3 regions of the Streptomyces sp. NPDC006296 genome follow, and region 3 is predicted to be linked to each of the others. Evidence: riboswitches for the same ligand, from Rfam matches in the RefSeq annotation. Region 3 holds a riboswitch; each other region holds the start of a gene.

Region 1 (7,436 bases), on a different contig from region 3:
CCGTCCCGGCGCCGCGACGGCGCACCGCCACCAGATCGGTGCGCGCCCCCTGGCTCTCCGACCGCGAGGGCGCGGCGGCCTCCCCCGCACCCTCCCCGGCGGACCCGCCGCACGGACCGCAGGCGCCCTCGTGTGTCCCGCAGGCGCCGTCCTCGTGGGACCCGCAGGCACCGGGGGCGCCGTCCTCGCGGGACCCGCAACCGCCGGCGGCCGCACGGTGCCCGGGGAGCGTCGTGGTGTCCGCCCCCTCCACCTCGAAACCGGCATCCGCGATCATGTCGAGATCGGTCTGGCCGGACTGCCCCTCGGTGGTCAGATAGTCGCCCAGGAAGATGGAGTTGACCAGATTCAGGGCCAGCGGCTGCATCGACCGCAGATGGACCTCACGACCGCCGGCGAGCCGCACCTCGACGTCCGGGCACACGAACCTGACCATCGCCAGGATGCGCAGGCAGCGCTGCGGCGTCAGATGCCAGTCCTTCGCGAGCGGGGTCCCCTCCATCGGGATCAGGAAGTTGACCGGCACCGAGTCGGGGTCCAGCGCACGCAGCGAGAAGACGACGTCCACCAGGTCGGCGTCGGTCTCGCCCATCCCCGCGATCAGACCCGAGCACGCCGAGAGCCCCGCGGCCTGGGCCTGCTGGACGGTGTCCACCCGGTCGGCGTACGTGTGCGTGGTCGTGATGTCCCCGTACGTCCCCTCCGAGGTGTTCAGGTTGTGGTTGTACGCGTCGGCCCCCGCCGACCGCAGGCGGTCGGCCTGGCCCTCCGACAGCAGGCCGAGGCAGGCACACACCTCCACACCCTCGTTCTGCCCCTTGATGGCCTCGATCGTCTGCGACACCCGGTCGACGTCACGGTCGGTCGGCCCCCGGCCGCTGGCCACCAGGCACACCCGCTTGGCACCGCCGGCCACCCCGGCGGCGGCTGCCTTCTGCGCCTCGTCCGGCTTCAGCCAGGTGTACTTGAGGATCTCGGCCTTGGAGCCGAGCCGCTGCGAGCAGTACGAGCAGTCCTCGGGGCAGAGCCCGGACTTCAGGTTCACCAGGTAGTTGAGTTTGACGCGCCGGCCGAACCACTGGCGGCGCACCTTTCCGGCCGCGGCCACCACGTCGAGCAGTTCGTCGTCGGAGGTCGCCAGTACGGCGAGCGCTTCGTCCCGGGTCGGCAGTTCGCGCCGCAGCCCCTTGTCCACCAGCGTGTTCAGCAGGTCCATGGCCTTGATCCTGACGTACGGCACCGCCATCGGCCAAGGAGGAACCGGACAGGACGGCAGGCCGATGCTGTGTGTATTGCCACACCCTGGCCTGTTGCGCACCCGGCTAGGGTCTGTGAGCTGCCTACAAAAAAGGGACCTGCTCATGCCCTACGCCCCGTTCGACTGGATCGACGACGAGGCCCGGCGCCGCACGGACGCCGGACTCGTCCGGACGCTGCGCCCCCGGGCCCCGGAGACGGACCTGCTGGACCTCGCCGGCAACGACTACCTCGGGCTGAGCAGGCACCCCGACGTCACGGCGGCGGCTGCCGAGGCGGCACGCACCTGGGGCGCGGGCGCCACCGGCTCCCGGCTCGTCACCGGCTCCACCGCGCTGCACGCCGAGCTGGAGGACGAACTGGCCGCCTTCTGCGGCTTCGAGGCCGCCCTGGTGTTCTCCTCCGGCTACGCGGCCAACCTCGCCGTGCTCACGGCGCTCACCGGCCAGGACTCGCTGATCGTCTCCGACGCGGGCAACCACGCCTCGATCGTGGACGGTTGCCGGCTCTCCCGGGGCGCCACCGCCGTCGTCCCGCACGCGGACCCGGAGGCCGTGCGCGCGGCACTCCGGTCGCACACCGGACGGGCGCTGGCCGTGACCGACTCCGTCTTCTCCGTGGACGGCGACGCCGCCCCGCTGACCGCGCTCGCCGAGGTCTGCCGCGAGGCGGGCGCGCCGCTCGTGGTGGACGATGCGCACGGGCTCGGTGTCCTGGGGGAGGGCGGGCGCGGCGCGGTCGCGGCCGCCGGGCTGGCGGGCGGCGAGGGGATCGTCGCGACGCTCACCCTGTCCAAGTCCCTCGGCAGCCAGGGCGGAGCGGTCCTCGGGCCCGCCCGGGTCATCCGCCACCTGGTGAACACGGCCCGTACGTTCATCTTCGACACCGGACTCGCGCCGGCCGCCGCAGGCGCCGCCCTGGGCGCGCTGCGCGTCCTGCGCGGGGAACCCGGACGTGCGGCGCGGGTGGGCGCCGTCGCCGTCGAACTGCACGCCCGGCTGGTGGCGGCCGGGCTGACCGCCGTCCGTCCGGACGCCGCGGTCGTGTCGGTGCAGGCGCCCACCGCGGAGTCGGCGGTGCGCTGGGCCGCCGACTGCCGTGCGGCGGGGCTCGCGGTCGGGTGCTTCCGGCCGCCGTCGGTGCCGGACGGGATCTCCCGGCTGCGGCTGACCGCACGCGCCGATCTGACGCGGAACCAGATCGAGGCGGCCGTGGCGACGATCCTCGCCACCGCGCCGCTGCCGGTCGCCTGACGCAGTGCCGGGCGGTCCGGAGCGCCGTCCACGACATGAGCCGGCCCGGAGAGGGCTGCGGCCGCTCGGGGGCCCCGGGCGGTTTCCGGGCCCCCGAGGTCGTTTCCGGACACGGCCGGGCGGCGGAGTTCACCGGTTCGGGCGATGGACGGACGCCGATCTTGGTGGAAGCCCTTCATGCAGGACCGTTTCGGTGACAGTCTGGCGCGAAGCGCGATCCTGGCCGGCCCCGGGCCGGTCGGGCGGAAAGGACGGCATCGCCATGGCGGACCATCAGGAAGCACACGTCACTCTGCCGAGCGATCCGGTCTCGGTGTCCGCGGCCCGGAAGTACGTGGCCCGGGTGCTCGCGGAGTGGGGCCTCCCGGAGGACGGGGAGACCGCCGCCACCATCCAGCTGATCGTCTCGGAACTCGCCACCAACGTCGTCCAGCACACGTTCGGGCAGTCGCCCACCTTCACCGTGGACCTCCAGCTCGACCGGGACGCCGACTTCTGGCTCGGGGTGACGGACAGCCACCCCCGCCTGCCCCAGCGGCTGCCCGCCGCGGTGCGGCAGGACAACGGCCGCGGCATCATGATCATCCGGGCCCTGGCGAGGGAGCACGGCGGCCGGCTCAGCGTCAGCCCCACCCCGGAGGGCGGGAAGACCGTGTCCATCGCCCTGCCCTGGCCGGCGCCCACGCGGGCCTGAGGCCGCCCGGCACCCACGCGGGCCTGGGGCCGCCCGGCGGTGAGCCGGGCGGCGCGTCGGGTCAGCGCACCCTTCCGTACCAGACGCTCCCGGACCAGATCCGCTCCAGCCTGACCACCGCCCCGGCCTTGGGCGAGTGCCAGATCTTCCCGCTGCCGGCGTAGATGCCGACGTGGTACACCCCGCGGCCCGCGTGGAAGAAGACCAGGTCGCCGCGTTGCCGCTGCGACCTGGAGATGTGGCGGGTGGTGTTGTACTGCTGCTGCGCCGTGCGGGGAAGTTTCTTGCCGGCTTTCCCGAACGAGTAGAGGGTGAGCCCGGAGCAGTCGAACCGGTGGGGGCCGGTGGCGCCCCACCGGTAGGGAGCGCCCTTCTTCGACGCGGCGACGTTCAGTGCCTTCGTCGAGTGGGTGGCTGCCTCGGCGTAGTGCGTGAAGCCCGGGGCCAGCACGGTGGTCCCCACGGCGAAGGTCAGAACCCAGGCCGTACCGACCCGGGAGAGCAGAGACGGGACATGAACCTGCGCAGTCATGCGCAACCCTTCGTCAGCCGCCTGTGAAGGATGACCTGTCGGGTTCGGGCTGGCGAAGTTGCCCGGCCGCGTACTGCGGCTTCACCCCGAGGGCCGTCCGGACGTCCGGCCGGCCCGTTGTGCTCGGGTCCTCCACTCCTGCCGATCCACTTCTGTCGACCCGACATCCGGGCGGCGGCAGGACTCGGCGTCCGCCCGGACCGCCCCGCCGCGGCGGCGGGGGCTTGTCGTCCCAGGGATCTTTACGCACCGACTGCCGGATTTCCTGTCCGGATCGGCCTTTTGTGAGAGTCGTCACGATTCGTCCGATCGGGTGGACGCGGTCGGCGCGGAGCCGCGACGGCCGGCACCGACCAGCCGCGTACCAGCGACGGAACGATAAAATCCGTTCAGTGTCCGCGCTGGATGCGCAAGTTGGGCTGTCCCTCGGGAGGGGGACCGCCTACGCCGATCGAGCGAGCGGAATTCGTCGGCCCGTCGGGCGTGTCGCACAGGGGTGCCGAATGGGCGTATGTGTTCGGCGAGTCGGTGCGGGAACCGCTCAACTCGACGGCTCCGGCGGCAGGCCGACCCGCCCCGCGCGGCGTTCGCCGTCCAGCAGCCGCAGCGCCCTGGCCAGCGTGTCCGCATGGATCTGAGCCTCGCCCCGCTCGTGCATCAGCGTGAGCGAGTCGCGCAGGGCGACGGCTCGCGACGCGAGTGCCTGAGCCGCCCGGAGCGCTCCGTAGGTGTCGCTGCCCCGTGCGGGGTTGATCCGCCCGACCTGGTCGAGCACCTCCAGATAGCAGTCGATGAACTCGGCCTCGGCGCGGGTCAGTGCGGGGAGCGGAGGGAACCTGGGTGGGAGCATCGGGCGTTCACCTCGACGGATGCGGCGGCTGGGGCGGCGTGCGGTTCTCCAGGATGTGTTCTACCCGCCCGAACGCCGAGGCGGTCCCGGCGCCGAGGACGGTGTCCCGTCCGATGCCGACGCCGATCCGTCCCGTGGGACGACCCGTGCGGCGGGCCGGTGCGGGACGGGACAGCTTGCGCTCGCCCCTCAACGCACGGGCCTGCGAGCCGGGATCGGACGGCCGACCCCGCACCGGCTCGCCCGGCGCGGGTTGTTGAAGGAGTACCCGGACGCCGGGCGGTGCATGTCGGTGTGCCGTGGTCCCGAGGAACCTTGCCTCGTTGCCTCGTTGCCTCGTTGCCTCGTTGCCTCGTTGCCTCGTTGGGCGTTCCGGTGGGCCGTCAGCTCGTGAGGGCCGGCTCGGGACGGTGACCGGGGAGCGCGGCCGGGGCGTCCGCCGTCTTGCGGCGGCCCCCGATCAGCACGGCGGCCAGGCCCGGTGCGGCCCACGCCGCCAGGGTCAGCACGGCGCCGGACGCCGCGGCGCCGTCGAAGAACGCGACCGACCTCAGCAGCGATCCGCCCGCGCCCGGCGGCAGCCACTGGCCGATCATTCCCACCGGTTCGGGGAGCAGTTCGGGTGCGCTGGTGACGCCCGAGAAGGAGTTGCCGAGCAGCACCATCAGCAGCGCCCCCAGGCCTATGCCCTTCGTGCCCAGCAGCGCCGCCAGGCCCGCCACGGCCGACGCCATGGCGAGCACGGTGAGACCGATGGCCCCCGCTTCCGTCCACGGGGCGCCGGTGAGCACGCCCAGCCAGCCGTGCGCGATCGCCGTGGCGGCCACCCCCACCAGGGCCGACGCACCGACCAGGGTCAGGGCCGCACGGAAGCCGCGCAGTCCCGTGAAGGTCGCCAGGGCGCCCGCGGCCACGCCGGCCAGGGCCAGTGGCAGGATGCTCGCACCGAGGGCGGCCCCGCGCGGATCGGCCTGCGGCGCCGCGACGACGTCGGTGACCGGTACGGAGGTCCCGGCGGGTGCGGCCCCCTTGACCGCCTCGGTCAGCAGCTGGGCGACGACCGGGCCGGCCGCCGAGGCGGTGAGCAGCCGCGGCCCCTGCGGGGTGACGACCACGGCGCCGTATACGACCCGGTCCTCGACCGCTTCGCGGGCCGCGGCGGCGTCGTCGTACCGGTGGATCTCGAAGGCGCCCTCGCGCTGCTCGAACCGCTCCTGGAGCTGATCGGCCGCCGGCGCGGCCCCCGCGACCCCCACGGGCAGGCCGCGCGGGGCGATCCGAGCGGCGGGCCACGAGAAGGCCCAGAGGGCGAGCGACACGATCAGCGGGACGAGGAGGATGACCGCGACCGCACGGCGGTTCGGCGCAGCAGGCATGACGACTGCCTCCGATTCAAAGAGAAGGATCGTTCGTTTTGTACTACGCGGACACTGTGGCGCCGGTCGTGGAGAGTTGTCAAGAAGGAACGTTCGTTTTAGATTGGTGACCATGGCACGCGTATCCCAGGAGCACCTCGACGCCCGCCGCCGGCAGATCCTCTCCGGCGCCGCGCACTGTTTCGCGCGCAACGGTTTCCACGGCACGTCGATGCAGGACGTGCTGAAGGAGGTCGGGCTGTCCGCCGGGGCCGTCTACCGCTACTTCCCGGGCAAGGAGGACCTGATCGCGGCCATCGCCGACGAGGCGTTCGACAGTATCCGCCGGGCGTTCGCCGAGGCCGCCGAGCTCACTCCGCCTCCCACGCCGGACGTGCTGCTCGGCCGGGTGGTGCGGGGCGTCTTCGAGGGGCAGGTGTACGGCCTCGACCGCCGTACCTGCGCGGCCCTCGTCGTGCAGGTGTGGGCCGAGACCATGCGGAACGAACGGCTCGCGAGGACGCTGGGCGAGGGCTACGCGGGCATGCGCGAGGCCTGGACGACGCTGGTCGAGGCCTATCGCGCGGCCGGGCTCATGTCCTGCGACGTGCCCGCCGACGACGTCGCCCGCACGCTGATCGCGACCGCCCAGGGATTCATCGCGCAGGAGGCCCTGTTCGGCGGGGTCGAGCCCGAGGCGCTGGAGAACGGGCTGCGCGGCCTGATGTCCATGGATCCGCAAAAGATCAGTTAACGCGCCGGAAAAACTTCCGCCCTAACGTGCAATACCTGGCCGCGGAATCCTCTTCATCGTTCAACAGAGTGTTGAAGGCGGGATAGGGTCCCGCTGCGTCCGGGGCAGGTACCGGGCGGTGGACGAAGAGGGTGGAAGCGTGCAACTGACTCCGCACGAACAGGAACGTCTGCTCATCCATGTGGCGGCCGACGTCGCAGCGAAGCGCCGGGCGCGCGGACTGCGGCTGAACCACCCCGAGGCGATCGCGCTGATCACCTCGCACCTCCTGGAAGGCGCCCGCGACGGCCGGACCGTGGCCGAACTCATGGCGTCCGGACGGACGGTGCTCACCCGCGACGACGTCATGGACGGCATCCCGGAGATGATCCACGACGTCCAGGTCGAGGCCACCTTCCCGGACGGCACCAAGCTCGTCACCGTCCACGAGCCGATCGTCTGACGGGGGGAGCCGCCGATGATTCCCGGAGAGATCCTGTACGCGCCGGACCCGGTGCCCCTCAACGAGGGCCGCCCCGTCACCCGCCTCACCGTCCTCAACGCCGCCGACCGGCCGGTCCAGGTCGGCTCGCACTACCACTTCGCCGAGGCCAACACCGGCCTGGAGTTCGACCGCGGCGCGGCGCACGGGCTGCGGCTGCACATCGCCGCCGGAACCGCGGTGCGCTTCGAGCCCGGTATCCCCGTCGACGTCGAACTCGTCCCGCTCGCAGGCCTGCGCATCGTCCCCGGACTGCGCGG
Region 2 (7,436 bases), on a different contig from region 3:
CCTCACCCCGCACCGGATCGCGGCACCCGGCACCGGCGGGGCGCGCCTGCTGTTCGTCCACACGCTGCTGCAGAGCCCGACCGCCGAGCTCTGCCTCGGCGGAGGATCCCACCGGCTCTGATCCGGCGCGCCCCGTACCGTGCGATCCCACCGCCACCCCGGCCCGCAGCGCCGGGAGAGAGGACTGACATGTCCGATTCGGAGCACTACGACCCGCTCACCCCGCGCCGGCCGAGGAGCGCGGACAGCCAGGAGCGGCGGATGCCCCGCGGCGTCGTGATCCGGCTGTTCGCCTACCTGGTGGCCGGACACGTCATCGCGGCCTTCCTCTATCTCCTCTTCACCGTCGCCGGGAAGGGCTGAGCGCCGGTCTCACGCGTCCTCGACGAGCCGCTCGCGGAGCTTCTCGCGGGTCTCCGGACCGATCTTCAGTCCTTCCAGGAGGTAGCGGTCGGTGCTGCCCCAGACCTCCTCGATGGTGGAGAACGCCGCGCTCAGGTACGCGGCCTCCGCGCCGAAGAGCGGATCGAGCAGTTCCATCACCTCGTCGGACATGCCCGCCGCGGAGGTGTCGCTGCGCCGCACCCGGTAGCGGCGGTGCGCGTCGTTCGACTTGAGGTAGTCCGCCTCGATGGCCTCCCGCTCCACCCCGACGGCCAGCAGTGAGACCGCGATCGAGAGGCCCGCGCGGTCCTTGCCCGCGGCACAGTGCATCAGTGCCGGCACGCTGTCCTCCGCCAGTGCGTGCAGCACACGGCTGTGCTCGGCGGTGCGGTCCCTGATGATCGAGCGGTAGGAGGCGATCATCCGTTCCGTGCCCTTGCCGTCGGCCAGGATCGAGCGCAGCTGCTCGATGTTCCCGTCCCGCACCAGCCGCCAGAACTCCACGCCGTCGGCCGGGTCGGAGAGCGGAATGCTGACGTTCCGCACGCCGGGCAGCTCCACGTCCAGTCCGTCGAGCTTGTGGTCGGCCGCGTTGCGGAAGTCGAAGACCGTGTGCAGGCCGAGTCCGGCGAGGAAGGCGGCGTCGGCCTCGGTGGCGTGCGCCAGGTGACCGCTGCGGTAGAGGCGCCCGTACCGCAGGGTGCGGCCGTCCGTCGTCGGCAGCCCGCCGACGTCGCGGAAGTTGCGGACGCCGGTCAGGCCGACCTCCTCCGGTCCGTGGCCGGCCGGCGGGACCTCTGGCAGCTGCGTCACAAGGACTCCTGGAGTCTCGGGCGTCGGCGCCGCTCGCCGACGGGGCACGCCCGCGACGATACGACACCACCGCAGCGGCCGGCCGTCCCGGTCGTCGCGGCGGCGGGTCCGCCGAGCGGCGGAAGATCGCCGTGTGTCCGTATTGGCGTATTTAGGGGAACATGCCCCGCTTGTACGGGAGATGGCGGGAGGTGGGTGAGCGGGATCATATCCGTGACGGACCGTGGTGAAAGCCCCGGTGGGTATTCCCGGCGGGGCGCGGAAAGCCAAGATCCGTAATCCACGGAGTGTGACGGGAATTCCGCACCGGAAATGAAGCGCGGATTCCGTTTGATGGTGCGCGGCTTGTTCGCGGAGTCCGCGCTCGCTTACGGTCACCGTCAATCCGGACGGAACGCCTAATCCTGCCGCCGCCCGGAATCCGCACCGAACTCATGCGTGGCAGGAGCGGGGGAACCAGGTAGGCCGCCGTCCGGAGCGATCCGGTACGGCTCGGGGTCAAGACGCGCACCGCGCGGCCGGGCATCTCCAGTCCGAACCCGACAGCTCACCTCGCAGGCGCCGGAGAGGACATCCCCCATGCCCGCACACGGCAAGCACCGACGTAAGAAGTCCGGCCCGATCTCCCGAGGCGTCCTCGCCGCGGGCACCGGCGGCGCCGTACTCGCCCTCCCGCTGATCGGCGCCACCGGCGCCCACGCAGCCGGACAGGCGGCCCCGGCCACGCCCGTCACCCACGGCGCCTCCGCCCCGGCGGCGAAGAGCACCCCGAAGACCTACTCCGTGGTCCGCGGCGACCACCTGGCCAAGATCGCGACCGAGCACCAGGTCAAGGGCGGCTGGCAGAAGCTGTACCAGAACAACCGCGACGTCGTCGGCGGCAACCCCGACCTCATCCTCCCGGGCATGAAGCTCGTCCTCGGGGCCGAGGGGTCCGGCTCCGCCGGGACCGCGCCCTCCCGGACCACTCCGTCGACGGCGGAGAAGGCGGTCGAGAAGGCCGCTCCGGCCGCTCCGGCGGAGAAGACGGCGGCCCCGGTCGAGGAGACCGCCGCCGAGACCTCCGGCTCCGGCGCCTCGCAGAGCAACGCCTCCGGCTGGACGAGCCCGGTCGAGAACCCCAACGTCACCACGCAGTACCGCGCCTCCGGCGCCAGCTGGTCCAGCGGGTACCACACCGGCTCCGACTTCCAGGCCGCCTCCGGCACCAGCGTCCGGTCCGTCGGTGAGGGCACCGTGGTCTCCGCCGGATGGAGCGGCTCCTACGGCAACGAGGTCGTCATCCAGCACAGCGACGGCATGTACTCCCAGTACGCCCACCTGTCCTCCCTGGAGGTCTCGGCCGGCCAGACCGTGACCGGTGGTCAGCAGATCGGCCTCTCCGGCTCCACCGGCAACTCCACCGGCCCGCACCTCCACTTCGAGATCCGGACCGGCCCGGCCTACGGCTCGGACGTCGACCCGATCGCCTACCTGCGCGCGCACGGCGTGTCCCTCTGAGGCACACCGGACGGGAACCGGGAAGAGGGGCGGTGCGCAGGGCGCACCGCCCCTCTTCCTTATTCCTGCTTTACCAAAAACTGACCGGGTGGTCTTTGTCACCACCCGTCAACCCCTTATTACGGTCGCGTAGGTCACATTCGAAGGTGCAGGATAAGCGCTTGTGGCAGACGATTCGAAAAACAGAAGACAAGGCACCATCGGGTCGTACGCGGCGATCGGCGACAGCTTCACCGAAGGGGTCGGGGACCCCGGACCCGGCGGGACACTCGTCGGCTGGGCGGACCGGTTCGCGGTCCTGCTGGCGGATCAGCTTCCCGTTCCCGACGCGATGGTCGGCCCCCTGGACGACCCGCACGGGTATTTCCGGTACGCCAATCTCGCCGTACGCGGACGCCTCCTCGACCAGATAGTCGCGGAGCAGGTCCCCCGCGCCAAGCAGCTGGCACCTGATCTGGTGAGCTTCTGCGCGGGCGGCAACGACATCCTCCGTCCCGGCTCCGACCCGGACGACGTGGCCGAACGCTTCGAGCGTGCGGTGGCCGACCTGGCGGGCTCGGTCGGCACCGTCATGGTCACCACCGGCTTCGACACCCGGGGCATCCCCGTCCTCAAGCACCTGCGGGGCAAGATCGCCACGTACACCGCGCACGTCCGGTCCATCGCCGACCGCTACGACTGCCCGGTCCTGGACCTCTGGTCCCTGCGGTCCGTGCAGGACAGGCGGGCCTGGGACAACGACCGGCTGCACCTCTCACCGGAGGGCCACACCCGGGTCGCGCTGCGCGCCGCCCAGGTCCTCGGCCTCGACGTGCCGGCCGACCCGGACCAGGTGTGGCCCCCGCAGGCACAGCGCGGACCGCTGGAGGTGCGGCGCGACGACATCCACTGGGCGCGCGAGTACCTCGTCCCGTGGATCGGCCGCAGGCTCCGCGGAGAGTCCTCCGGGGACCACGTCGAGGCCAAGCGCCCCGACCTGCTGCCGCTCTGACCGCACGGGGACCGCGGCGCCCGCCCCCGGCGCGCCCCTCCGGCCCGCCGTCCTCCGGCCCGCCCGGCGCGCGCCCTCAGCGGCCGACCAGCGGGAGCGGCCTCCGGGACGGGCCCGGTGACACGGGCCCGTCCGGAGCGGTCCGCACCGGGCGGGCCGGTATCCGTTCCAGCACCCCGCCCGCGAAGACGTCGTACAGCGGCAGCGTCTCCAGGTGGACGTAGCCGATGTGGCAGTCGCACACGGCGAGCGGGCAGCCCCGCGGTCCCAGCGCGTCACGGAAGCTGCCGTCGTAGAGATTGCCCAGCTCGGCACGGACGAAGTGGCAGCGGCGCACCGTCCCGTCGCCGTCCACCGAGACCACCGACTCGCCCGTCCGGCACGGCAGTCCCGCCGAGCGATGCGGATGCCTGCTGTAGGGGAACAGCGGGTCCAGGGCCGTCCAGCGCTCCGCCTCCTCGTCGGTGTAGGTGTGCCCCTCGGCGGCGTTGACCCAGAGGTACACCTCTGGGTCCAGCGCGGACCGCAGCCGGCGGGCCTCCTCCAGATGCTCGTCGAGGCCGACGATCCCCACGCTGTGACGCACCCCCAGGGCCGTGAGCTCCCGGCACCGGGCGAGGAACCGCTCGTACGGCGTCTGGCCCGGGTGGTAGGTGCACCACAGGGCGACCTTGTCGCGGTCCGCCTCGGCGAGCCAGCCCGTGCGGCAGCTGAGGTTGGTCTGGACGGCGACCCTGCCGACGTGCGGCAGCCGGGACAGCTCGACGAGCGCCCTGCGGTACCAGGACCGCACCAGGCCCTCGCCCCACGGGGTGAACAGCACCGACAGCCGGTCGCCGGTCTGTTCCGCGACCCAGCCGGTGAACCGCTCCAGAGCCGCACGGTCCGACCGCAGCTGCTCCCCGCTGTCCCGCCGCTTGGCGAACGGGCAGTAGGGGCAGTCGTAGTCGCACGAGGCCAGCGGACCCCGGTAGAGGAGGGTCAGATCCGTGCTCACCGGGCGGCTCACTTCGCCTCGTACGCGGCCATCGCGGCCCGCACCGCCGGGGAGAACAGCTCCGGGCCGAGCGCGTCGGAGTGGGCCAGCCCCTCGGGGGAGAGGCGCAGCCGACCGGACGCCCCCGCACCGCCGTGCGCCGGACCGTCCAGCCAGCCGCGCTCGGCGAAGCGCTCCAACTCCTCGGGGAAGTCCTCGTACGGATCCGATCCGAAGCGCTCGCGGTACTCGGCGGACCGCATGCCCTCGGCCTGGAGCAGCGACTGCAGGAGGTGACGGCGGCGCGCCTCCCCGTCGTCGACGTACCGGCCGACCTCCGCGCGGGAGAAGTCCGCGGTCGTGGTGAAGCCGTCGATGATGCCCCGGACCTCCCGCATCTCCACCGCGTAGTCGAAGGAGTAGTGCAGCGACGAGGTGTACGAGCGGGCCCCGCAGCCGAGCCCGATCATGCCGTCGGTCTGGCAGGCGTGGTCGCCCGGACCCGCGGGCGGTGCGTCCGCGCGCCGGAACATCCGCATCGACACCTGTGCATAGCCGTGGGCCAGCAGGTGGTCCCGGCCCGCGCGGTACAGCCGCAGCCGCTGCGCGTCCCAGGCGGTGTCCGGGCCGTCCGGTGCGCCGGCTCCGGCGCCCAGCCGCCCGAGACCGGTCAGCGGGCGCACGTACAGCGGGTAGAGGTACAGCTCCTCCGGGCGCCAGGCCAGGGCGGCGTCCAGCGAGGTGCGCCAGGTGGCCTCGGTCTGCCCCTCGATGCCGTAGATCAGGTCGATGTTGAGGACCGGTATGCGGGCGTCCCGGATCCGGCCGAGGGCCGCCTCCACCTCGGAGCGGTGCTGCGGGCGGACCGCGGCCCGCGCCTCGGCGTCGACGAAGCTCTGCACGCCGATGCTGATCCGGGTGGTTCCCCGGTCGGCCAGCACGGTGAGCCGGTCCGCCGTCGCCGTCGACGGGGAGGTCTCGACCGACAGCGGGACGGCGGTGAGGTCGGCGCCCATCCGCTTCTCCGCGATGTCGCAGAGGCGCTCCAGCTCACCCGCGGTGAGGAAGGTGGGCGTCCCGCCGCCGAACGCCGCGGCGGCGAAGCGCACCGGCTCCTCGTCGCCGAGGGCGTCCCGGACCGCGGTGGCCTGCCGGTCCAGCGCGTCGAGATAGCGCGTCGTCAGCTCCTCGGGGGCGCCGATCCGGGTGAAGAGGTTGCAGAAGCCGCAGCGGACCTCGCAGAAGGGGATGTGGAGGTAGAGGGAGAGCGCGTCCTTGCGCTCGCCCGCCCACAGCCCGCTCAGCAGCGGACGTCCCTCGGGCCGGCCTTCGAGCGGGCGGTAGGCGGTCTTGTGCGGGTAGGCGTAGACGTAGCTGAGGTACGGACTGGTGCTGAGCGCGGTGCCGGTCATCGGGGCGTCCCCTGTTCGAGGAAGAAGTGGGCATAGGGCACGGTCCACACGGCTTCGTGACCGATCCGGTGACCGGTGTAGCCGTCGTCGCCGTACGCCGTGCCGTGGTCGGAGCAGACGATGGCGAAACACCTCCGACGGCTGCTCACCGCCGCGAAGAGGCGCCCGATGTGCCGGTCCACGTATTCCAGGGCCGCGGCGTGGGTGGCCCTGGAGTCCCCGGCGTCGGCCGTGGCGCCGGGCAGGTGGAACCAGTTGGGCTGGTGCAGGGCCGACACGTTGACGAAGAGGAGGAGGCGCTGCCGCGCCGGGAGTCCGGCGACGATCCGCTCGGCCCGTGCGACCTGCTCCTCGAAGGACGTCGGTGAGGCGACGCCGAACTCCGGCTCCCAGTGGCTCTCCTGGAACATGCCGGGCAGCACCGAGCCGAGCGGGGGGCGGCGGTTGAAGAAACCCACGCCGCCCACGCACACCGTCCGGTAGCCCACGGCGGCCAGGCCGCCGAGGAGATCGGGCGACTCGTGGACGAAGGTGCCGTCCGCGGTCGACTCGCTGCCCGCGAACCGGGCGGCGAACAGCCTCGGGTGCGGTCCGGGCGATGCGGGCGTCGGCAGGAAACCGGCGAACATCGCCTGGTGGGAGGCGTAGGTGAAGCTGCCGGGCGCGTGCCTCTTCTCCCAGACCCCGCCGGGCAGGTGCCGGGCGAGATTCGGGATGCGCCCGGCCGCGGCCAGCTCCTCGGCCACGTCGAAGCGCAGGGTGTCCAGGGTGACGAGCAGCAGATCGTGGCTGCCCACGATCGTGTTCATGTCGGGTTGGTGGGGCTGCGTGCCGCGCGTTGCGGGATCAGTGTCGGTCGATGGCACGGTCGTTCCTCGCTCCGTCGTTCCTCGCCCGGTCGTCGGCCGGGCAGCCTGCTGCGCCGGGCGGGCCACCCGGCGGGCCGGTCCTCCTGCCGTCCGCGGCCTGCGGGGCGGTCGCCCGGCGTAGGTCCTCCGCCGGGGCGGCACGGGCGGCCAACCGCACGGCGGCGACCTGCGCGCCGTAGGTGTCCAGCCCCTCCGCGCCGCTGCCCGGCAGTCCGGTCAGACCGGGCAGGAGGTCCCCGAAGGCGTTCACCTCGCCGACGGCGAAGCGCCGCCACCCGGTCGCGGGCAGCAGATCCACGCCCACGCACAGCGTGTCGGGGAAGCAGGCCGCGGCCTGCTCGCACACCGCCAGGGCGGCGCCCCAACTGCCGCCCGCCGCCCCGATCGCGGCCTGTGCCCCGGCCAGGTCACCGCGTGCCCCGCCCAGGTGCAGATTGGTCATCGGCGACCTGCTGGTCCGCACCACGGCATGGGTGGCCCGCCCCGCGACC
Region 3 (7,436 bases):
ACGAGGCCCTGGACCCCGTGTTCCCCGCAGTCGGCGACGGCGGCCGGCACCCGGTCGGCGGGCACGGCGACGACCGCGAGGTCGACCCGCCCGCCGATCTCGCCGACGGAACGGTGGGCGGGCACCCCTTCGACCGTGCCGAGGTCCTCGGCGAACGACGGGTTCACCGCGTAGGTGCGTCCGGTGTAGCCGGAGCCGAGGAGGTTGCGCAGCACGGTGCGGCCGACGCCGCCGGGTGCGCGTCCGACACCGATGACGGCGACGGATCCGGGGGCCAGCAGGCGCTGGACCGAGCGGGCTTCGGCGCGCTGTTCGCGGGCGCGCTGGACGGCGAGCGACTCGGCCGTCGGTTCCAGGTCGAGCGTGAGGTGGACGGAGCCGTCCTCAAAGCTGCGCTGCTGGGTGAACCCGGCGTCCCGGAACACCTTGATCATCTTGTTGTTGGCGGGCAGCACCTCGGCGGCGAAGCGGCGGATGCCCCGTTCCCTGGCGACCGCCGCGATGTGTTCGAGGAGGGCGGACGCCACACCTCGGCCCTGGTGGGCGTCCTGGACGAGGAAGGCGACCTCGGCCTCGTCGGCGGGCGCGGAGGCGGGCCTGCCCTGGCCGTTGATGCGGTCGTAGCGGACGGTGGCGATGAACTCGCCGCCGATCGTGACGGCCAGACCCACCCGGTCGACGTAATCGTGATGGGTGAAGCGGTGCACGTCCCGGGCGGAGAGCCGTGGGTACGGGGCGAAGAAGCGGTAGTACTTCGACTCGTCGGACACCTGTTCGTAGAAGCTGACCAGCCGCTCGGCGTCGTCCGTGGTGATGGGCCTGATGCGCGCGGTGCCACCGTCGCGGAGCACCACGTCCGCCTCCCAGTGGTCGGGGTACGCGTGATGCGGACTCTGCTCCGCAGTGGGCTCCATGGCCAAAGCCTACGACCCGGGACACCGGTCGCGGCGGGATCGCTGCACGGGCACGCTGAGGGGGCCGCCGGGGCGATGAGCGACCGGTGGCGGTACCGGGTACAGCAGCCCGCACCGCATGAGAGACTGGTCTAGACAACTCATCGTTACGTGAAGGGCAGAACCATGGCTGAGCGCCGCGTCAACGTCGGTTGGGCCGAGGGCCTGCACGCCCGTCCCGCTTCCATCTTCGTCCGTGCCGCCACGGCCTCCGGCGTCCCCGTGACGATCGCCAAGGCCGACGGCAACCCGGTCAACGCCGCGTCGATGCTCGCGGTGCTCGGCCTGGGCGCCCAGGGCGGCGAGGAGATCGTGCTCGCCTCCGAGGCGGACGACGCCGAGGTCGCCCTGGACCGGCTGGCGAAGCTGGTCGCCGAGGGGCTCGAGGAGCTCCCGGAGACCGTCTGACTCCGACCGCTCCGGGTCGGAATTCTTTCCGGACGAGCCGCGGCACCCTGACGGGGGCCGCGGCTCGTTCTTTTTCCCGGATGCGAGAAGAATGGTGAATACCTGGATCAGGGCAGCGGAAAACAGGCCCCCGATATTCACCCTCTTTGTATACGGCGTCCTTGTTAATGGCGGACGCCCGCGATGTTTACGGGATGTTGCGAATTCCTCACCCGGGCCGCACCCGACTGCTGCGCCGGCAGGTCCGCCCGGCGCAGCCGGTGGGCGGCCGTGGCCCGCTCCGCGTGCTGGACGGCGAGCGCCCTGGCCCGCTCCGCGTCACGGCGGGCGACGGCGTCGACGAGGGCACCGTGCTCGGCCCACGATTCGGCGGGGCGGGCCGGCTGCTCCACGGCGTACATCCAGGCGATCTTGTGCCGCAGCTGGGTGAGGAGCGCGATCAGCGCGGGGCTGCCCGACGCCTGCGCGAGCGTCTCGTGGAACCAGCCACCCAGCGACCGCAGGTCCTCGCCCTCCCCTCTGCGCACCCGCTCCTGACCCAGCCTGACCAGGCCGCGGAGCACCTTGAGGTGGGCCTCGGTGCGGCGCTGCGCCGCACGGGCCGCACCCAGGGGCTCCAGCAGCATGCGGATCTCCAGGAGGTCGGCGGCCTCCTGCTCGGTGGGCTCGGCGACGCACGCGCCGGCGTGCCGCCGGGTGACGACGAAGCCCTCGGACTCCAGAGTGCGCAGCGCCTCGCGCACGGGCACGCGGGAGACGCCGTAGCGGCGGGCGAGCACCTCTTCGGTGAGGCGGCCGCCCCGCTCGAAGACACCGGAGACGATGTCGTCACGGATTGCCGTGCATACCGAATGCGCGGGAATGCGCATGTCCGAACCTCCGCCTTAATCCCCGCGAAACGCGGCCGACCGACGCCTGTTCTGCGACTCTATTGCAACCGGCCCGAATTTCCGACGGCGGGGTGGAATCCATGGATATCTTTTGGCCGGGGAGCACTTCCGCGGGAGCTCCGGCGCACGGCCGCGCCGGGGTACGCCGAAGGCCCCGGCGGTGCCGGGGCCTTCGTGACGGGCGGGTGCATGCGAGAGGGGTGCGCCCGCGCGGTGCGTGGGGTCAGACCTGGACGCCGTGGGCGCGCAGGTAGGCGACGGGGTCCATGTCCGAGCCGTACTCGGGCGTGGTGCGGGCCTCGAAGTGCAGGTGCGGGCCGGTGGAGTTGCCGGTCGAGCCGGAGATGCCTATCTGCTCGCCCGAGCCGACGCTCTGCCCGACGGAGACCCCGATCGAGGAGAGGTGGCCGTACTGGGTGTACGTGCCGTCCTTCATCCTGAGCACGATGTTGTTGCCGTACGCGCCGCCCCAGCCGGCCTCGACGACCGTGCCGGAGCCGACGGCGACGACGGAGGTGCCGGACGCGGCCTGGAAGTCGACGCCGGAGTGGCTGCCGGAGGACCAGAGGGCGCCACCGGACTTGTACCCGGTGGTGACGTGGGAACCGGCGACGGGCAGGTGGAAGGCGTTCAGCCGGGCGCGCTCGGCGGCGCGGGCGGCACGCGCCTTCTCCTCGCGGGCCTCCTTGGCGCGGGCCTCGGCCTTGCGCTCGGCCTCGGCCTTCGCCTTCGCCCTGGCCTTCGCCTTCGCCGCGGCTTCCGCGGCGGCCTTGGCCGCGGCGTCGGCCTGGCGCTGCTGCGCCTTCGCCTGGGCCTCGATCTGGGCGGCGAGCGTGGTGTCGAGCGCGACGGTCTGGGTGAGTCCGGTTCCGGCGGCGGTCTCGGGGTCCGCGGCGAGTGCCGGGGAGGCGGTGGCGCCGATGACGCCGGTGGTGGCCAGGGCTGCGATGCCGGCGGCCTTGGCACTCTTGCGCGTCAGGCGGCTCGGGGCACGATGCTTCCCGGTGGCACGGATGAACGCCATGGAGGGGCTGGTCCTTTCCTTCCTTCTCGCCTACCGGGTTAGCTGACGGGTTCGGAGCAGGAAGGTCTCCTACGGGCCGCCGGCCCACTGACGAGGCACGGAGAACCGATTCACCCCAGGGACTTCACGGGTCCCCGGCTCCCCAGGCTCGCGCCTGACGGGGACTCGGCGATGGCTGTCCGGCGCCGCGGGCGCGGCAGTCGTCCGGCGGACAGCCGAGCCGACGCTAGAGCGGGGCACTTTCGGCCACCAAACGGAAAGGGCCTTTTGTCGCACATCCCACAGAATGAATGCGCCCATACCCCTTAAATCAGACAAAGACGGAACCCCCGGTGGGCCTGCGCCCGCCGGGGGTTCCGTCCTGTCCTGTCCCGCCGGGACCGGTCAGCCGGTGACGATCGACACCTCGCCGATGCCGAGCGCCCTGACGGGCTCCGCGATCAGCGCGGCGTTCCCGACCAGGACGGTGACGAGCCGGTCGACGGGGAACGCGCTGACCACCGCCGCGGTCGCCTCGACCGTGCCGGTGCCCGCCAGACGCGCGTACATCTGCGCCTGGTAGTCGTCCGGGAGGTGCTGCTCCACCTGGTCTGCGAGAGTGCTCGCGACGGAGGCGGCCGTCTCGTACTTCAGCGGGGCCACCCCCACGAGGTTCTGCACGGCCGTCTCGCGTTCGGCGTCGGTGAGCCCCTCGGACGCCAGGGTGCGCAGGACCTTCCACAGGTCGTCGAGCGCGGGGCCGGTGGACTCCGTGTCGACGGAACCGCTGATGGCGAGCATCGCCGCACCGGCCGGCCCGGACGAGGAGCCCGGCGCGGCCGAGCGCAGCACCTGGCCGAAGGCGCGCACCCCGTAGGTGTAGCCCTTCTCCTCGCGCAGGACCCGGTCCAGCCGCGACGTCAGGGTGCCGCCCAGGCAGTACGTGCCGAGCACCTGGGCGGGCCACACGCTGTCGTGCCGGTCCGCGCCGATACGGCCGATCAGGAGCTGCGTCTGCACGGCTCCGGGACGGTCCACGATGACGACGCGCCCGGTGTCGTCCGCGGTGATCGGGGGCACCGGCCGGGCCTGCCCGGCATCGCCCGACCAGTCGCCGACGGTGTCCGAGAGCAGCGCGTCCAGGTCCACCCCGGTGAGGTCGCCGACGACGACCGCCGTCGCGGTGGACGGACGGACGTGGGCGTCGTAGAAGGCGCGCACGGCGGCGGCGTCGATCCGGCCGACCGTCTCCTCCGTGCCCTGGCGCGGACGCGACATCCGCGCCGTGGCGGGGAAGAGCTCCTTGGAGAGCTGCTTGGCCGCCCGGCGGGCCGGGTTGGCCTGCTCGTGCGGGATCTCGTCGAGCCGGTTGCCCACCAGCCGCTCGATCTCGCTCTCCGCGAAGGCGGGGGCCCGCAGGGACTCGGCGACCAGGCCGAGCGCCTTGGCCAGCCGGGAGACCGGGACCTCCAGGGACACCCGCACCCCCGGGTGGTCCGCGTGCGCGTCCAGGGTGGCGCCGCACCGCTCGAGCTCGGCGGCGAACTCCTCCGCCGAGCGCTTGTCGGTGCCCTCGGACAGCGCGCGCGCCATGATCGTGGCGACGCCGTCCAGCCCCTCGGGCTCGGCGTCCAGCGGGGCGTCGAGGAAGATCTCCACGGCGACGACCTGCTGGCCGGGGCGGTGGCAGCGCAGCACGGTCAGCCCGTTGGGCAGGGCGCCTCGCTCGGGCGCGGGGAAGGCCCACGGCCGGGCCTCGCCGGCGGTCGGCTGCGGGTGGTACTCCATCGCTACTCCAGTCACGGCGGCGTCGGTCACTTGTCGGCCCCCTCGTGCGCGTCGGTGCCGTCGGCACCGTGGTTCTCCTCGGCCGGTTCGACCGGCTCGTAGACCAGGACCGCACGGTTGTCGGGGCGCAGGTGCGCCCGGGCGGCGTCCTTGACCTCGTCGGCCGTCACGTCGAGGACGCGGCCCACGGCGGTCAGGGCGAGCTGGGGGTCACCGAACAGGACGGCGTACCGGCAGAGTTCGTCGGCGCGGCCGGAGACGGTGCCCAGCCGGTCCAGCCACTCGCGCTCCAACTGCGCCTGGGCCCGCTCCATCTCCTCCGGGGTCGGCCCCTCCTCGGCGAAGCGGGCCAGCTCCTCGTCGACCGCCGCCTCGATCTGCGGCACCTCGACACCGCCGGAGGTCTTGACGTCCAGCCACCCCAGCGAGGGGGCGCCGGCCAGCCGGAGCAGCCCGAATCCCGCGGCCACGGCCGTGCGGTCGCGGCGGACCAGGCGGTTGTGCAGCCTGGACGACTCGCCGCCGCCGAGCACGGTCAGCGCCAGGTCCGCGGCGTCGCACGCGCGGGTGCCGTCGTGCGGCAGCCGGTAGGCGGCCATCAGGGCACGCGCGGGGACCTCCTCGTGGACCACCTCGCGCAGCTGCTCGCCGATGGTGCCGGGCAGCGTGCCGTCCCGCGGGGGCTGCTTGCCGTCGTGAGAGGGGATGGAGCCGAAGTACTTCTCGATCCAGGCGAGCGTCTGCTCCGGGTCGATGTCGCCGACGACGGAGAGCACCGCGTTGTTCGGCGCGTAGTACGTGCGGAAGAACGTCTGCGCGTCCTCCAGCGTCGCCGCGTCCAGGTCGGCCATCGACCCGATCGGGGTGTGGTGGTACGGGTGGCCCTCCGGGTAGGCGAGCGCGGTGAGCCTCTCGAAGGCCGTGCCGTACGGGACGTTGTCGTAGCGCTGGCGGCGCTCGTTCTTCACGACGTCCCGCTGGTTCTCCATGGACTCCTCGTCGAGCGCGGCGAGCAGCGAGCCCATCCGGTCGGCCTCGAGCCACAGGGCCAGCTCCAGCTGGTGCGTGGGCATCGTCTCGAAGTAGTTGGTGCGCTCGAAGCTGGTCGTGCCGTTCAGGGAACCGCCGGCGCCCTGCACCAGCTCGAAGTGCCCGTTCCCCTTGACCTGGCCCGAGCCCTGGAACATCAGGTGCTCGAAGAGGTGCGCCAGGCCGGTGCGTCCCTTGACCTCGTGCCGGGAGCCGACGTCGTACCAGAGGCAGACCGCGGCGACGGGGGTCAGATGGTCCTCGGAGAGCACCACGCGCAGGCCGTTGGCCAGGCGGTGCTCGGTCGCCGTCAAGCCGCCGGAACCGGCCTGGGCTGTGGCCGTGTGACCCATGGGCATGTACGTCCCTTCCATCGGTACAGGATTTCCTGCCGGACCTGCCACTCTAGGCAAGCGCTCGGGGACCCGGCGAAGTTCCCGCCGGGTGAATGTTGTCGTAGATGCTGCCGTAATCAGGGGCTCCGTGCAGGGCGCGGGGGCCGCTTCGGACGGGTCGAGGTCCGCGTTGTCGGTACGGCGGTCCACAATGGTCGGCGTCAGAACCTGAGGTTGCCCGACAGAATCTGTGAAGGAGTCGCAGCCGCGATGGCCCGCCGCAGCACGAAAACCCCGCCGCCGGACGACTTCGAGGAGAAGATCCTCGACATCGACGTCGTCGACGAAATGCAGGGCTCCTTCCTCGAGTACGCGTACTCGGTGATCTACTCCAGGGCTCTGCCCGACGCCCGCGACGGCATGAAGCCCGTGCACCGCCGCATCGTGTCCCAGATGAACGAGATGGGCCTGCGCCCCGACCGCGGCTACGTGAAGTGCGCGCGCGTGGTCGGCGAGGTGATGGGCAAACTGCACCCGCACGGCGACGCGTCGATCTATGACGCACTGGTGCGCATGGCACAGCCGTTCTCGATGCGCCTGCCCCTCGTGGACGGGCACGGCAACTTCGGCTCGCTGGGCAACGACGACCCGCCCGCCGCCATGCGGTACACCGAGTGCCGGATGGCCGACGCCACGTCGCTGATGACGGAGTCGATCGACGAGGACACCGTCGACTACCAGTCGAACTACGACGGCCAGGAGCAGGAGCCGGTCGTCCTCCCGGCGGCGTACCCGAACCTCCTGGTCAACGGCGCCTCCGGGATCGCGGTCGGCATGGCGACCAACATGCCCCCGCACAATCTCGGCGAGGTCATCGCCGCCGCCCGCCACCTCATCCGGCACCCGGGCGCCGACCTCGACACGCTGATGCGCTTCGTCCCGGGCCCCGACCTGCCCACCGGCGGCAGGATCGTCGGCCTCGGCGGGATCAAGGACGCCTACGCCTCCGGGCGCGGCACCTTCAAGATCC

The links. A riboswitch is a leader RNA that binds a small molecule or an ion and turns the genes downstream of it on or off. The one in region 3 is predicted to bind cyclic di-AMP.
Positions count from the first base shown of each region.
Region 1: linked by a shared signal. The riboswitch ahead of ABZ172_RS04265 (C40 family peptidase) and the one ahead of ABZ172_RS17290 (M23 family metallopeptidase) in region 3 are both predicted to bind cyclic di-AMP.
Region 2: linked by a shared signal. The riboswitch ahead of ABZ172_RS02290 (LysM peptidoglycan-binding domain-containing M23 family metallopeptidase) and the one ahead of ABZ172_RS17290 (M23 family metallopeptidase) in region 3 are both predicted to bind cyclic di-AMP.

Region 1 covers NZ_JBEXRT010000004.1:122,039-129,474, reverse strand. Annotated here, with positions in the region: gene bioB (biotin synthase BioB) at 1-1,216, opposite strand, end outside; gene ABZ172_RS04275 (8-amino-7-oxononanoate synthase) at 1,362-2,510, shown strand; gene ABZ172_RS04270 (ATP-binding protein) at 2,773-3,204, shown strand; gene ABZ172_RS04265 (C40 family peptidase) at 3,266-3,736, opposite strand; cyclic di-AMP (ydaO/yuaA leader) riboswitch at 3,740-3,936, opposite strand; gene ABZ172_RS04260 (hypothetical protein) at 4,278-4,586, opposite strand; partial or broken gene ABZ172_RS04255 (ATP-dependent Clp protease proteolytic subunit) at 4,594-4,881, opposite strand; gene ABZ172_RS04250 (ABC transporter permease) at 4,970-5,962, opposite strand; gene ABZ172_RS04245 (TetR/AcrR family transcriptional regulator) at 6,075-6,695, shown strand; gene ABZ172_RS04240 (urease subunit gamma) at 6,835-7,137, shown strand; gene ABZ172_RS04235 (urease subunit beta) at 7,153-7,436, shown strand, end outside.
Region 2 covers NZ_JBEXRT010000002.1:206,460-213,895, forward strand. Annotated here, with positions in the region: gene ABZ172_RS02275 (XRE family transcriptional regulator) at 1-121, shown strand, start outside; gene ABZ172_RS02280 (DUF6126 family protein) at 190-363, shown strand; gene ABZ172_RS02285 (tyrosine-protein phosphatase) at 373-1,197, opposite strand; cyclic di-AMP (ydaO/yuaA leader) riboswitch at 1,612-1,771, shown strand; gene ABZ172_RS02290 (LysM peptidoglycan-binding domain-containing M23 family metallopeptidase) at 1,777-2,697, shown strand; gene ABZ172_RS02295 (SGNH/GDSL hydrolase family protein) at 2,861-3,688, shown strand; gene ABZ172_RS02300 (STM4011 family radical SAM protein) at 3,765-4,685, opposite strand; gene ABZ172_RS02305 (STM4012 family radical SAM protein) at 4,694-6,076, opposite strand; gene ABZ172_RS02310 (STM4013/SEN3800 family hydrolase) at 6,073-6,885, opposite strand; gene ABZ172_RS02315 (STM4014 family protein) at 6,923-7,436, opposite strand, start outside.
Region 3 covers NZ_JBEXRT010000022.1:1,777-9,212, reverse strand. Annotated here, with positions in the region: gene ABZ172_RS17305 (GNAT family N-acetyltransferase) at 1-914, opposite strand, end outside; gene ABZ172_RS17300 (HPr family phosphocarrier protein) at 1,080-1,361, shown strand; gene ABZ172_RS17295 (GntR family transcriptional regulator) at 1,526-2,230, opposite strand; gene ABZ172_RS17290 (M23 family metallopeptidase) at 2,475-3,275, opposite strand; cyclic di-AMP (ydaO/yuaA leader) riboswitch at 3,288-3,456, opposite strand; gene ABZ172_RS17285 (pitrilysin family protein) at 3,660-5,042, opposite strand; gene ABZ172_RS17280 (pitrilysin family protein) at 5,069-6,430, opposite strand; gene ABZ172_RS17275 (DNA topoisomerase IV subunit A) at 6,677-7,436, shown strand, end outside.